Regions from separate parts of the Microbispora sp. CA-102843 genome, predicted to be linked through region 2. Evidence: riboswitches for the same ligand, from Rfam matches in the RefSeq annotation. Region 2 holds a riboswitch; the other holds the start of a gene.
What was found. A riboswitch is a leader RNA that binds a small molecule or an ion and turns the genes downstream of it on or off. The one in region 2 is predicted to bind thiamine pyrophosphate.
Positions count from the first base shown of each region.

Region 1: it holds a riboswitch for thiamine pyrophosphate, as region 2 does, so the genes downstream of both, ACQEVJ_RS44390 (purine-cytosine permease family protein) here and thiO (glycine oxidase ThiO) in region 2, are expected to answer to the same signal.

Region 1 covers NZ_JBNJNF010000001.1:9,505,683-9,513,107, reverse strand. The annotation lists gene ACQEVJ_RS44420 (GOLPH3/VPS74 family protein) at 1-21, opposite strand, end outside; gene ACQEVJ_RS44415 (TenA family protein) at 65-670, shown strand; gene ACQEVJ_RS44410 (Fpg/Nei family DNA glycosylase) at 693-1,571, shown strand; gene ACQEVJ_RS44405 (hypothetical protein) at 1,585-1,716, opposite strand; gene ACQEVJ_RS44400 (hypothetical protein) at 1,721-1,888, opposite strand; gene ACQEVJ_RS44395 (rhodanese-like domain-containing protein) at 2,029-2,352, shown strand; TPP riboswitch at 2,408-2,524, shown strand; gene ACQEVJ_RS44390 (purine-cytosine permease family protein) at 2,515-3,855, shown strand; gene ACQEVJ_RS44385 (BTAD domain-containing putative transcriptional regulator) at 4,011-7,340, shown strand; gene ACQEVJ_RS44380 (peptidase domain-containing ABC transporter) at 7,365-7,425, opposite strand, start outside.
Region 2 covers NZ_JBNJNF010000001.1:6,681,889-6,689,313, forward strand. The annotation lists gene ACQEVJ_RS30940 (YbaK/EbsC family protein) at 1-345, shown strand, start outside; gene ACQEVJ_RS30945 (GNAT family N-acetyltransferase) at 390-959, shown strand; gene metF (methylenetetrahydrofolate reductase [NAD(P)H]) at 974-1,897, opposite strand; gene ACQEVJ_RS30955 (polyprenyl synthetase family protein) at 2,038-3,105, shown strand; gene thiE (thiamine phosphate synthase) at 3,212-3,865, opposite strand; gene ACQEVJ_RS30965 (Rv2175c family DNA-binding protein) at 3,894-4,268, opposite strand; gene ACQEVJ_RS30970 (NAD(P)/FAD-dependent oxidoreductase) at 4,312-5,490, opposite strand; TPP riboswitch at 5,768-5,878, shown strand; gene thiO (glycine oxidase ThiO) at 5,867-7,003, shown strand; gene thiS (sulfur carrier protein ThiS) at 7,000-7,200, shown strand; gene ACQEVJ_RS30985 (thiazole synthase) at 7,203-7,425, shown strand, end outside.

The sequences.
Region 1 (7,425 bases), 2.8 Mb from region 2:
CTCGGCGATCGTCAGTGACACGGAATCGAGCCTAACTCGCGTATTGCGGTCACAATGAGCCCTTATGGGAATCTCTGCGGACCTGCACGCCATCGGACGGCCGATGCTGGACGCCCAGCTCGCGCACCCGACCGTACGCGGCATCGCGGCGGGCGACCTGCCCGAGCCGGTCTTCCGGTCATGGCTGGAGCAGGACTACCTGTACCTGCTCGACTACGTCCGGGTGTTCTCGCGGCTGGCCTGGCAGGCTCCGGACACGCACCTCGGCGACCTGGTCGACCTGGCGTACGCGACGTGGCACGACGAGCTCGACCTGCACCGGTCGCTGTCGGCGGAGTTCGGCGCCGACCTGGACGGGGCGGTGAAGGGCCCCGCCTGCGCGGCGTACACCGCGTTCCTGCTGGAGTCCGCGGCGGACTACGGCGAGGGGCTGGCGGCCCTGTACCCCTGCATGTGGGGCTACTCGACGCTCGGCCGCCTCCTGGCCGCCGACCCGCCCGCCGAGCCGCGCTACCGGGCCTGGGTGGACACCTACGCCGACCCCGGTTTCGCCGCCCTCGCCGCGCGCATCGCCGTCATGATCGACGAGGCGGCTCCGGACCCGGCGCGTGCCCGGGAGCTGTTCGTCCGGGGCATGGAACACGAACTCGCGTTCTGGGACGTCCCTTAACCGGCCGGGTTAGTGTGAGGGCATGCCGGAGCTGCCCGAGGTCGAGGCGCTCGCCGAGTTCCTCCGCGAGCACGCCGTCGGCGATGCCGTCGTCGGGGTCGACGTGACCGCCTTCCAGGCGCTCAAGACCGTCGACCCGCCCGTCACCGCGCTCGCCGGGCTGCTCGTGACCGGCGTGGCGCGGCACGGCAAGTTCCTCGACGTCGACTGCGACGGCCTGCACTTCGTCACCCATCTGGCCCGCGGCGGCTGGCTGCGCTGGCGTGACGACCTCACCGGGGCGAAACCGGTGCGGCCGGGCAAGGGCCCGCTCGCGGTCCGGGTGAGGCTGTCGCCCGGCGAGGACGGCCGCGCGCCCGGGTTCGAGCTGACCGAGGCGGGCACGCAGAAGCGCCTGGCCGTCTACGTGGTGCGCGATCCGGAGGACGTCCCCGGCATCGCCGGCCTCGGGCCCGACCCGCTGGCCGAGGACTTCACGCCGGACCTGCTCAAGACGATCGTGGGCGGGAGCCGCGCCCAGATCAAGGGCCTGCTGCGGGACCAGAAGGTGATCGCGGGCATCGGCAACGCCTACTCCGACGAGGTGCTGCACGTCGCCAAGATGTCCCCCTTCAAGATCGCTGGAACGCTGACGGACGGCCAGGTCGCCGACCTGCACGACGCGATCGTGAGCACGCTGCGGGACGCGGTCGGGCGGGCCAGAGGGCTGGCCGCCAAGGACCTCAAGTCGGAGAAGAAGTCGGGCCTGCGCGTGCACGGCCGTACGGGCGAGGCGTGCGAGGTGTGCGGCGACACGATCAGGGAGGTGTCGTTCGCCGACTCGTCGCTGCAGTACTGCCCGACCTGCCAGACCGGCGGCAAGCCGCTGGCCGACCGCCGGCTGTCGCGCCTGCTGAAGTAGGCCCGCGAGGACGTCAGGCCCGGAGGAACTCGGCGATCGGCTCGGCCTGGCCGAAGACGGCGTGACCGACCTGGGGGAGCAGCTTCACGGTCGCGTGCGGGACGCACGCACGGACGCGCCGCGCCGTCTGGCGGGAGTCGATCATGGTGTCACGGTCGCCGACGATGACGAGCACGGGCGTGGTAGGTCTCGCCCTCGGGCGCCGGCACCCGCACGTGCTCGGCCGGGACCGGCCAGCCGTCCAGCACCTTCCGGTAGTGGTCGAGGAGCTCGCGCCGGCCGGCCTCGGACTTGTAGATCAACCTTTCGTCACTCATCGCTCCTCAACATATGTGATTGAGGGATAGATGAGGAAGTTTAGGTAGTGTCGACTCCCATTGGCACGGCCTCGGATCACCGTGGGTCACAGCTCCCGGCTCGGGCCCGGGCACCGGTGGTGTGCCGTCAGAATGGGCGCATGACATTGCCGGAAATCGCCCCCGACGCACTGCCCGAGGACGCGTACCTGCTGGACGTCCGCGAGAACGAGGAGTGGGTGGCCGGCCACGCTCCCGGCGCCGTCCACATCCCGCTCGGCGAGCTGCAGGCGCGGGTGGACGAGGTGCCGCACGACCGGCCGGTGTACGTGGTCTGCCGGGTCGGCGGCCGGTCGGCGCACGCCGCGATGTGGCTCAACCACATCGGCAGGGACGCCGTGAACGTGGACGGCGGCATGCGGACCTGGGCCGCCGTCGGGCGTCCGATGGTGAGCGAGACCGGTCAGGCGCCCTACGTGGCGTAGGGACAGAGCCGGCTTAGGAAAACGGTCAAAGTAGTGTCATAATCCCAAAGACATCATCAATACCCGCGGGAGCTCGGGCGTGACCGGGCTGAGAGGGCGGATCGAACTCGTGCCGCCGACCGCATGAACCTGTCCGGATAATGCCGGCGTAGGGAGCGTGTGATGACTTCTGCCGTCGTCGACGACGTGCACGCGGAGGTTCCGCTCACCCTGGACGGGGAGGTCCCCAAGACTCTGGGCCTGCTCGACCAGGGGGCGTTCTGGGCCAATCTCGGCGTCAGCCTCCTCGGCTTCTCGGGGGCGCTGTTCCTGCTCGACCCGCTGGGCGGCAAGCCGCTCACGTTCACCGCGGCGGTGCTCGCCGCCGTCGTCGGCAGTCTGGTGGGGACGGCCATGGTCGGCCTGGCCGCGATCCCCGGCGTACGCACGGGGCGGCCCGCGATGGTGCTGCTGCGCGGCCTGTTCGGGGCTCGGCTCTCGTACATCCCGACCGTGCTGAACATCGTGCAGATGCTCGGCTGGGGCGCCTTCGAGCTGTGGGTCATCGCCAACGGCGCACAGGCGCTGTTCGGCACGGCGGTGCCGTACGCGGTATGGGCGGTCGCGGCGGGCGCGCTGACGATCGCGCTGACGATCCGGCCGCTCGGCTCGCTGCGGCTGCTGCGCCGCTACGTCACGGCGGGCGTGGTGGTCGCGATGATCTGGCTGTCGGTCGCCCTGTTCGCCAAGGGACCGTCCGTGGGGGGCGGTTCCTGGGACGCCTTCGCCCCGGCCGTCGACTACGTCATCGCGTTGTCGGTGTCGTGGGTGCCGATGGCCGCCGACTACGCCAGGCACTCGCGGTCGAGCGGCGCGGCGTTCACCGGCGTGGTCGCCGGATACACGATCGCCCAGGTGGCCTGCCTGGCCCTCGGCATCGCCGCGCTCGCGCTGGTCGGCAACGACGGGGACAAGGTGTGGGAGCCGTTCGTGGCCGCCCCTCTCGGGGTCCTGTTCTTCGGCATCCTGGTGCTGCGCGAGGCCGACCAGTCGTTCGCGAACGTCTACTCGACGACCGTGTCGATCCAGAACCTCGCGCCGCGCTGGGACCGCCGGGCGATCTCGATCGTGATCGGCGTGCTCACCACGCTGATCGCGCTGTTCGCCGACGTGAACTCCTACGGCGCGTTCCTGAGCGTGATCGGGGCGGTGTTCGTGCCGATGTTCGCCGTGCTCGTGGTGGACTACTTCCTGCTCGGCGGGGCCGCCCGGTGGAACACGGCCGAGGACGCCCCCTCCCGCTGGCTCATGGTCGTGCCGTGGATCCTCGGGTTCGCGGCGTACTGGATCGTGACCTCCACCCCGACGGTCGGCTGGTGGGACGGGATCTGGACCGAGGTCCGCCTCGCCCTCGGGTTCGTCCACCAGCCCTGGATGAACGCCGCGCTCGCCGCTTTCCTCGTCGCCGCGCTGGCGACCGTGGCGCTGTCCCTCCCGGCCCGCCGCCTGCGGTCGCGCCGTTAGAGCCGGCCGGCTTCCCACTCGGGTTGGTTTCTCACCCCGCCGGTTTCTCACCCATAGGCAAGTGAGTTCCAAGTCGGCACCGCAAGACTGCTGCCCAGGGAAGGCCCGCGCCGGCCTCCACCATCAGAGAGGCTGTGGGGGCAGTGGAATTCCGGGTGCTGGGTCCTTTCGAAGTCCGGGACGGCGAGGCACTGGTCGGCGTCGGGGGCCCGCGGCAACGGGCCGTCCTGGCCCGGCTGGTGCTCGCCGCGGGCGCGGTGGTCTCCACGGAGACGTTGATCGAGGACCTCTATCACGGCACGCCGCCAGCGACCGCACTCGAGTCGATCCACGTCTACGTGTCGAACCTGCGTCGTGTCGTCGAACCGCGGCGGGCGCCGCGCACCCCTCCCCGGCTCCTCGTCGCGAAACGCCCCGGCTATCTGCTCGCGACCCCGGACGTCGACGCCCTGCGGTTCGGCGGGCTCGTCGCCGAGGCGGAAGGCAGGCCGCCCGCCCGGGCGCTCGCGCTGCTCGACGAGGCGCTGGGGCTCTGTCGCGGCCTGCCGTACGCCGACTTCGCGGGCGAGCTGTGGGCCGTCACCGAGGTGAACCGCCTCAACGATCTGCGCCTGGTCGCCGTCGAGCGCCGCGCACAGGCACAGCTCGACCTGGGCCGGCCCGAGGGGGTGATCCGGGACCTGGAGGCCGAGACCGGGGAGCATCCGCTACGCGAACGGCTGTGGTGGCTGCTGGCCCTCGCGTACTACAGGGCCGGTCGCCAGGTGGACGCGCTGGCCACATTGCGGCGCGCCAGGAGCCACATCGCCGATCAGCTCGGGCTCGATCCGGGCCCGCAGCTGCGGGCGTTGGAGAAGGACATCCTCCGGCAGTCCCCGTCTCTCATCGCCCCGCCTTTCACCACGCCGTCCCTCACCATCTCCGGCGGGCCCGCCGAGCCCGCGCCCGATCGGCCGGCCTCAGGAAAGGCGCGCTCGCCGCACGGGCGCGACCGGCAGCTCGCGGAGATGGAGTCGATGCTCGGCGGCGGAGTGAGCACGATCGCGGTGACCGGGGAACCGGGCATCGGCAAGACCTGGCTGCTGAAGGCGTTCAGGGCTCGGTGCGCGGAGCGGGGACACCTGACCCTCTGGGGCGGCTGCCACGATCTCGACACCGCCCTGCCCCTGCGGCCGTGGATCCAGGTCCTGAGGTCGCTGGAGCACGTCCATCCGGCTCCCGACCCCGGGGCCCTGGCCGGGCTCCTCGACGAGGAGGTCCCACAAGGATTGGCACAGGGATCGGCACAGGGATCGGCGCACGGGGCGCGTCAGCGGCGTCATCAGGCCGTCGCCGAGTGGCTCTGCGCCGCCGCCCGGGACCGGCCGATCGTGATCATTCTGGACGACCTCCAGTGGGCCGACCCGGCGTCCCTGGGATTGCTGCGCGATGTGACGGCGCTCGTCGGCGACTCGGCGGAGCATGTCCCGCTCACGCTGGTGACCGCGTTCCGGGATACCGCCCGGGCCGGTCAGCTCGACGACGTGCTCGCCGGATTCGCGCGATACAACCTGCTCCGCATCCGGCTCGCGGGCCTCGAGACCCCGGCCATCCGGGCCATCGCCGTGACCGTGGGCGCCGAGGTCGACGAGCGGACAGCTCACCTGCTGACGCGGCGCACCGGCGGCAACCCGTTCTTCGTACGTGAGACGGCCCGGCTGCTGGCGCAGGGCCGCCCGCTGGACACGGTTCCCGACGCGGTCGCCGGCCTGATCCACCAGCGGCTGGCGGCGCTGGATCCGGGGGTCGTCGAGGTGCTCCGGATCGCCGCGGTGATCGGCAGGGACTTCGATCCCGGCGTCGTGGGCGAGGTGCGGGCGGCGCCCGTGTACGACCTGCTGGACCAGGCCGTGCGCACCGGTCTCGTCGTCGTCGCCGGGCGCCGGATGGGCTTCGCCCACGACCTGGTGCGGGAGACACTGCTGCAGGAGATCCCGCCGCTGCGCAGGGCCGTCATCCACCGGCAGGTGATGAACGCGTTCGTCGAACGGCCCGGAGCCGACGTCGCCGTCATCGCCCATCACGCGATCCAGGCCGGGCCCGCGGCGTACGCGGAGGCGGCGCACTGGGCCGCCGCGATGGCCGAGCAGTCGGGTCTCCGCCTGGCCTACGAGGAGGCGGCCACCTGGTGGGGCCGTGCGGTGGAGGCACACGGGGCCACGGCCGGCGATCCGGCCGACCACGTCGAGCTGCTGCTGCGGCAGGCCCGCGCCCTGCTCGACGCCGGCGACGCCCTGGCCGCCCGGAGCGTACGGGCGCGGGCGATACGGGTGGCCGACCGGGTGGCGGGTGCCGGCGGGCCCGTGCTGGTCGCCCGGGCGCTCACCGCGCTGGACGCGCCCTCGATCTGGAACCTGCGCAATCCGTACGAGGAGGTCGAACTCCAGCTCGTGCACCGGTTCGAGCGCGCGTTGGACGTCATGCCCGGGGTCGCGGGCCCCGAGCGGGCGCGGCTGCTCGGCGGGCTGGCCCAGGAGCTGTACGACGGGTCGGACGACCCGCGCTGCCACCTCTACTCCGCGCAGGCGGTCGAGACGGCCCGAAGTGTCGGCGATCCGCATCTGCTGATGCGTGCGCTGAACGCCCGCTATCTGTCGATCCCCAGCTCGATCTACACGGAGGAGGCGCGGGAGATCGCGAGGGAGCTGGAAGAGCTGGGCCAGAAGACCCGGACGCCCGAGTTCGAGCTGCTCGCGCAGATGATGTGGACCTACCGTCGTATGGAGGTGTTCGACGTCGCGGGAGCGGACGAGGCGGCCGCCCGGTGCGACGCCATGCTGGCCCGCATGCCGCTGCCCTGGCCGCGCTTCCAGCACACGATGTGGCGTGCGGGGCGGCTCACGCTCCGGGGGCGGTACGACGACGCCGAGGCCCTCTACGCCGACCTCGACCGGCAGGCCGAAGGCATCGGCATGTGGTACGCGGGATCCATCGTGTCCCTGGGCCGCATCCTCCTCGCCTACGACAGGGGGACGATGAGCGAGGCGGAGCCCCTGATCGACTCGGTCGCCGGCACCAACCCCTGCGGGGACCAGGCGCTTCGCGTGCTCCTGCGGTGCGGACAGGGTGGAAGGGAAGCACAGGGTGGAAGGGAAGCACAGCGCAGAGGGGAAGAGGCCCGCGAGCCGGCCGCCGACGGGTGGCGGCCAGCGCCGCGCGACTGGTCGTGGCTGACCTTCACCTGTCTTCAGGGCGCCGCGCAGGCGGCGGTCGGCGACGTCCGCGCCTGCGCGGCCACGTACTCCGCCCTCCTGCCCTACAAGGGACGGATCTCGGTCGGAGCCGCCATCGCCTTTCTGGGGCCGGTGGACTGGTTCCTGGCGATACTCGCCTCGGCCATGGGAGACGACGCCGCCGCGGCCCGGCACCACGCCAGGCTCGCCCGGCTCGCCGGCAGGGCGGGTCTCGATCTGTGGCGGGACCGTGCCGTCGCCGCGGCCGGCTGATCGCGCCGAGCCGGATGAGGTGGGCTATCGCTGGCGCAGGCCGGCCGCGACGAGCGCGGCGTACGTGCCGCCCTGGGCCATCAGC
Region 2 (7,425 bases):
GAGGTCGGCGCGATCGCCAACAGCCTGATCTTCGACGCGGACGGCGCGCCTCTGCTGGTGCTGACCAGCGGCGCCCACCGGGTGAACACCGATCTGATCGCGCGGCTCGTGGGCGCGGCGAAGGTGCGGCGGGCCACGCCGGAGTTCGTCCGCGAGCACACCGGGCAGCCCATCGGCGGCGTCGCCCCGGTCGGGCACCCCGCGCCCGTACGGACACTGGTGGACGTCTGGCTGAGCAAGCACGACGTCGTGTGGGCCGCCGCGGGCCACCCCCACACGGTCTTCCCCACGTCCTACGACGAACTGCTGCGCATCACCGAGGGCACTGCCGCCGAGGTGGAGTGACGGCTGCCGGACCGGCCCGGCGTCGTTTTGCTAGTGTGCGTCGAGTGATCCGACTGCGACGGGTGGGCCCCGACCGGTTCAGGGCGGTGCTGGACACCGTTTTGGAGATCTACACGGTCGCCATGCGCCCGCCGTCGGACCAGCTCGCGGGCCGCATGGCGATCATGCGTAACCACGCCACCTATCCCGACTTCGACTGCATGCTCGCCGAGGACACGCGGACCTCCGGCGTCGCCGGCTTCGCGTACGGCTTCCACGGCGGCCAGGGGCAGTGGTGGCACGACGTCGTACGCGGTTCGCTGCAGGACCGGGCCGGGCCGGTGGTGGCGGAGGCCTGGTTCGGCGACGCCCTGGAGATCGCCGAGGTCCACGTGCGCCCCGAGTATCAGGGCCAGGGAATCGGCCGGCGACTGATCCACGCGTTGTGCGAGGGCCGCCCGGAGCGCACGGCCGTGCTGTCGACGCACGACGCCCCCACGGTGGCCCGGCACCTCTACCGGGACATCGGGTTCGCCGACCTGATGACCCGGTTCGTCTTCCCCGGGGGCTACGAGGAGTACGTCATCGCCGGGGTGCCGCTGCCGCTTCCCGAGCCCGGGGCACGCGAAGGCTGACGGGACCGGCCGGCTCAGCCGGCCACGGGCACGCTGTGCAGCGCCCGGAACACCTCGCGGGTCGCGCTCGACCGGTTGAAGGTGATGAAGTGGATGCCGGGCGCGCCCTCGTCGAGAAGCTTCCGGCACAGCTCGACGGCGTGCTCGATGCCGAGGCGGCGGACCGCGACCGGGTCGTCGGCGACGGCCTCGAACCGCTCGGCCACCTCCGGCGGGAACGGCGCGCCGGACAGCTGCTCCGACCGGGCGATCGTGCTCATCTGCGTGACGGGCATGATGCCGGGGATGATCGGGGTGTCGCACCCGTGGGCCGCCACGCGGTCGCGCAGCCGCAGGTAGTCCTCCGCCCTGAAGAACATCTGGGTGATCGCGTAGTCCGCGCCGGCCCGGCACTTCTGCACGAAATACTCGGTGTCCGACTCGATGGACGCCGACCTGGGGTGCTTGTACGGGAAGGCGGCCACCCCCACGCAGAAGTCGCCCGCCTGGCGGATCAGCCGCACCAGCTCCTCGGCGTACAGGACGCCCTCCGGGTGCTTGACCCACTCGTCCAGGGGGTTGCCGCCGCGCGGGTCGCCGCGTACGGCGAGGATGTTGCGCACGCCCGCGTCGGCGAACCTGCCGACGAGGTGGCGCAGCTCGCGGATCGAGTGGTCGACCGCGGTGAAGTGGGCGACGGGGGTCAGCGTCGTCTCGTGCGCCAGCCGCTCGACGATGTCCACCGTGCGGTCGCGGGTCGAGCCGCCGGCGCCGTAGGTCACGGAGACGAACGTCGGCCGCAGCGCCTCCAGCTCGCGGATCGCCCGCCACAGCTGGCGCTCCCCCTCGTCGGTCTTCGGCGGCATGAACTCGAACGAGAACGAGCGCTCGCCCGCGGCCAGTAGTTCGCGGACCGTCGGGACGCGATCAGGAAGCCGCGAGGGCAGACCGAGAGCCATACCGGCAAGGGTACAGCGATGGCGGTTTTCACGACCCCCACGGTCTTGCCATGTGGACATTTGCCCTATCGGCGTGAGTTGGCCCACTTAGAGGGGATCTGCTGCTGGGTGCCCGGATCAACCCCGGTTAGTCTCAGAGCATGACCGCTTCCGCCGCCTCGCTCGATTCCATCCGTACGGAGGTGGACCGCGCACTCCGGGACTTCCTCGACCGGCAGCGACCACACTTCGGTGACCCTCATCTGGCCGCCCTGTTGTCCGCCGCGAAGGACTTCCTAGCGGGCGGCAAAAGGCTGCGCCCCGCCTTTTGTTACTGGGGATGGCGCGCCGCCGGAGGAGGCGACGACCCGGGACTGCACTGCGCCGCCGCCTCGCTGGAACTCCTGCAGGCCAGCGCGCTCATCCACGACGACGTCATGGACGCGAGCGACGTGCGCCGGGGCATGCCGTCGGCGCACCGCCGCTTCGAACGGCTGCACGCCGAAGCGGGCTGGCACGGCTCCGCGCGGCAGTTCGGCGAGGGCTCAGCCGTGCTGCTGGGCAACCTGCTGCTGGTGTGGTCCGGGGAGATGTGGCGCACCAGCGGCCTGGCCCCCGAGGCGATCGCCGCCGCCCAGCCGTTGCACGATTACATGCTCACCGAGCTGATGTGCGGGCAGTACCTCGACCTGCTCGAACAGGCGCAGGGCGAGAGCACGTTCGACAGCGCGCTGCGGGTGGCGCTGTACAAGAGCGGCAAGTACTCGGTCGAGCAGCCGCTGCGGCTCGGGCTCGTCCTCGCCGCCCGGGCCGGGCACGCGTGGATCGACCGGCTCTGCGTGCAGTACGGCCAGCAGGTGGGCATCGCCTTCCAGCTCCGCGACGACATCCTCGGCGTGTTCGGCGACCCCGCGGAGACCGGCAAGCCCGCCGGTGACGACCTTCGCGAGGGCAAGCGGACCGTCCTGATCGCACGCGCGCTCGCCTCGGCCACCCCCGCCCAGACGGCGGTCGTACGGACCCTGCTGGGCGACCCCGAACTGGACGCCGACGGGGTCGGGCGGCTGCGCACGGTGATCGAGGAGACCGGCGCGCTGGCCGCGTGCGAAGGCATGATCAAGCGCTACCTCGACGACGCGCTGCACGCCCTCGACCAGGCGCCGATCGAGGAGGAGGCCCGCACGGCACTGGCCGCCCTGGCCGTGGCCGCCACGTCCCGCCGCACCTGACGCGACGCTCGGCCCGGAGGCAGGCGGCGGCCCTGAGCAGGCAGCACTGAGCAGGCAGCACCGGGCAGGCAGCATGGCGCCGCCGCCTGCCCGGAAGCCGCTCCGCTCAGAGCGGGACGGCGGACAGCCGGGCCTTGAGCGCGGCGGCGGCGGCGCCGGGGTCGTCGGCCTCGGTGACGGCCCGGACGACCACGGCACGGCGTACGCCGTGCGCCATCACCTCGTCGAGGTTGCCCAGGTCGATGCCGCCGATGCCGAACCACGGCCGGTCGGCGCCCAGGCGCGCGGCATGCTCAAGCAGCGCGGGGCCCGGCGCCGGACGGCCGGGCTTGGTGGGCGTGGGCCAGATCGGCCCGCAGCAGAAGTAGTCCACGCCCGGCTCCACGGCGGCGGCCGACGCCTCGGCCGTCGAATGCGTGGACCTGCCGATGAGGACATCGGGACCGAGGATCTCCCGGGCCACCGGGACCGGGAGATCGTCCTGGCCGAGGTGCAGGATGTCGGGCCGGGCGGCGTAGGCCACATCCGCCCGGTCGTTGACCGCCAGCAGCGCGCCGTGCCTGTCGCACGCCGCGCGGAAGACCTCGAGCAGGTCCAGCTCCTCGCGCGCCTCCAGGCCCTTCTCCCTGAGCTGGACGATGTCCACCCCGCCGGAGAGGACCGCGTCGAGGAATTTCTCCAGGTCGCCGCGGTCCCTCCTGCCGTCAGTGCAGAGGTAGAGCCTGGCCTGCGCGAGCCGCTGTCGCCGGGTGTCGTTCACCCGACCACAATGCCATGGGGCCGTACGGTCAGAAGCCCAGGGCCTGGGCTCTGCGCTTGACCTCGGTGTGCCGGCCCTGCACGATCGCGTCGATCGGGGACCCCGGCAGCGAGTCGTCCGGTGTGAACAGCCACCGGATCGACTCCACCTCGTCGTACCCCGCGTCCGCCAGGACCGTGAGTGTGCCGGGCAGTCCCTTGAGCACGTCGCCGTCGGCGATGAACACCGCCGGGATCTGCGGCTCGCCCCCGCCCCTGCGGGCTCCGACGAGCTTCTTGTCCTTGAGGAGTTGCTTCGCGCGGCCGATGCTGAGTCCCAGCTTCTTGGCGGCCTCCGAGACGGGGAGCCACTCCCCTACGAGCTGGTCGGTCTCCCGGTCGATCTGCGCAACAGTAAGCGTCACGGATCCACCATTACCACAGGCGAGCCGCCAGGAAACACCTCGATTACGCCATAATGCAGTCGCGGAGCGGCACGGCCTGATCGGCCACCCGAAGTGAATCGAGCCGCCGACCACCCTCGATGATCTTGCGACCCTGCACCACGTCGCGCGGACGGTCGACGGTGAGCACCGCGGCGAGCCGGTCCTCCGCCGTCAGCCAGCACACCGCCCACTTCGCGTCCCTGCGCGGGTCCCCGCGCACCACCATGCGGTCACCGGCCTCCCGGTGACCGGCGAACTGCACCATGTGACCGAACTGCTCCGACCAGAAGTACGGCACCGGGTCGTAGACCGCCTCCTCGCCCAGCAGGGTGGCGGCGGCCGTGTCGGGGGCCTGGAGCGCGGTGTCCCAGTGCTCGACCCGCAGCCGGGTGCGGAATCTGCGCGACCACCAGTTGGCGCAGTCGCCCACCGCGACCACGTTGGGCAGCGACGTGCGCAGGTGCTCGTCGACCACCACCCCGTCGTCGAGCCGGACCGCCGACCCCTTCAGCCAGTCGACGGCCGGGCGCACCCCGACACCGGTGACGATCACGTCGGCCGGCACCCGGGCGCCGGACATGAGCGTGAGGCCGTCGGCGTCCACGGTGCCGACCAACGCGCCGAGGCGCAGCTCGACGCCCGCCCGCGCGTACCAGTCGGTGGTGTGGCTGCCCACGGCGGGCCCGAGCGCCACGGCGAGCGGGCTCTCCCCCGCCTCGACCACGGTCACCGCGCAACCGGCCCTGGCCGCCGCGGTGGCGACCTCGGCGCCGATCCAGCCGGCCCCGACGACGGCCACGCGGGCGCCGGGGACCAGCCGCTCGCGCAGCGCGAGCGCGTCCTCGATCGTGCGCAGCACGTGCTGGCGGCCCTCGCCGCGCAGCCGGATCGGCGTGGCGCCGGTGGCGATGACCAGGCCGTCGTACTCCAGCTCGCCCTCGGTCGTCTCCAGCACGCCGTCGCGCAGGCCCTTGGCCGCCGCGCCGAGGCACAGCCGTACGTCGAGGGCGTCGAGGTCGGAGTCGACCACGGTGGAGTCGGTCTCTCCGAGCAGCACCGCCTTCGACAGCGGAGGCCGGTCATAGGGGCGATGGTGTTCCTCGCCGATGAGCGTGATGCGTCCGGTGAACCCACGGAACCTCAACGCCTCGATGCTTCGCACGCCGGCCAGGCCGGCACCCACCACCACGACGTGATCCACAGCTTGACCATAGATTGTCAACGGGGGCCCTGGCCAACGGGCCCCCCATAACGAGTTGGGCAATTGACGCGCACTCCCACGGGGCCCAGGTTGTGAAGGCCGCTCTGTGAAGGCCGCCGTGTGAAGCCGTCCAGGGACATGGTGGCCGAGTACAGCATCGTGGCCATGGGATACCTCCGCCAGGTCGATCCACGTCCTGCCGTCATGCGCCGCAGGACGGCCCTGGAGTCGCCGATCCGGCGATCGGGCGTTATGGGCGGCGTACTACCCTTGTGGGCGTAAGACGCGCGGGAGCCCGGCGGACCGGGCTGAGAGGAGAGCGTGAGGCTCTCGACCGCCCCGACCTGATCCGGGTAATGCCGGCGAAGGGAGCGCTGTGTCCCGCACATCGCCATCCAGCCCCCAGTCCGGCTACGACGTCGTGATCGTGGGCGGCGGGGTGGCGGGCCTGGCCGCGGCCTGGCGCACGGCCCGGCGGGGCCTGTCGGTGGCGGTGGTGGACCCCGCGCCCGGAGGCGGCGCCACTCATGCGTCGGCCGGGATGCTCGCGCCGGTCAGCGAGGTGACCTACACGGAGGAGCCGCTGCTGCGGCTCGGCCTCGCGTCGCTGGCGGCCTGGCCGGCGTTCCGGGCGGAGCTGGAGGAGGAGAGCGGCGCCGACCTCGACTACCGGACCGAGGGCACGCTGGAGGTCGCCCGCGGCGCCGACGACATGGCCTTCCTCGACGACCTCGCGGCCTTCGAGCGGACGCTCGGCCTGCGGGTCGAGCGTCTCACCGGGCGCGAGTGCCGCTCCTTCGAGCCGATGCTCTCCCCCTCCGTACGCGGCGGGCTGCTGGCCCGCGACGACGCCTGGGTCAACCCCCGCAGGGTCGTACGCGCTCTCCTCGCGGCGTTCGAGAAGGCGGGCGGCACGCTGGTGACCGAGCGCGTCGCCGGGATCGACGCCCCCGGGCCCGGCACTCCGTGCGTGCGGCTGGAGTCCGGCGGCGCCGTCGCGGCCGGCCAGGTCGTCGTGGCGGCCGGGTCGTGGTCGGCGTCCCTGCTGCCCGGCCTGCCGGTGCGGCCGGTCAAGGGCGAGATCCTCCGGCTGCGCGGGCCCCGGGGGTTCCTCAGCCGGTGCGTCAGGGGGCTGGTGCACGGCTCCCCCGCCTACCTGGTCCCCCGGGGCGACGGGGAGATCACCCTGGGCGCCACGACCCAGGAACTGGGATACGACGCGCGGGTCACCGCCGGAGGCGTGTACGAGCTGCTGCGCGACGCCCGCGAGCTTGTGCCGGGCATCACGGAGCTCGAACTGGCCGAGACGACGGTCGGCTTCCGCCCGGGCACGCCCGACAACCTGCCGCTCATCGGCCCCGCCGGGCCGCCCGGCGTGCTCACGGCGACCGGGCACGGGCGCAACGGGGTGCTGCTGTCCCCGATCACCGCCGACGCCGTCGCCGCGTTCCTCACCGGCGACGAGGTGCCCCCGGTCGCCCGGTTCTGCGATCCAGGGAGATTCAGCGAATGAAAGTCACGATCAACGGAGGCGCGGCCGACCTGCCGGACGGCGCCACGGTCGGCGACGCCGTACGGACCCTCACGTCCATCGCGTCCGGCGTCGCGGTGGCGGTGAACGGCGAGGTGGTGAGCCGGAGCGCCTGGGACTCCACTCCGGTCGCCGACGGCGACGGCGTCGAGGTACTCACCGCCGTGCAGGGAGGATGACGATGGCAGGGTTCGACGTGCTGGACGACGTCTTCGTGCTCGGCGGGGAGAAGTTCACCTCGCGGCTCATCATGGGCACCGGCGGCGCGCCGTCGCTGGAGGTGCTCGACCAGGCGCTGGAGGCGTCCGGCACCGAGCTGACGACCGTCGCGATGCGCAGGCTCGACCCGGCGTCCCGCGGTTCGGTGCTGGACGTGCTGCGCACCCGCGGCATCAAGGTGCTGC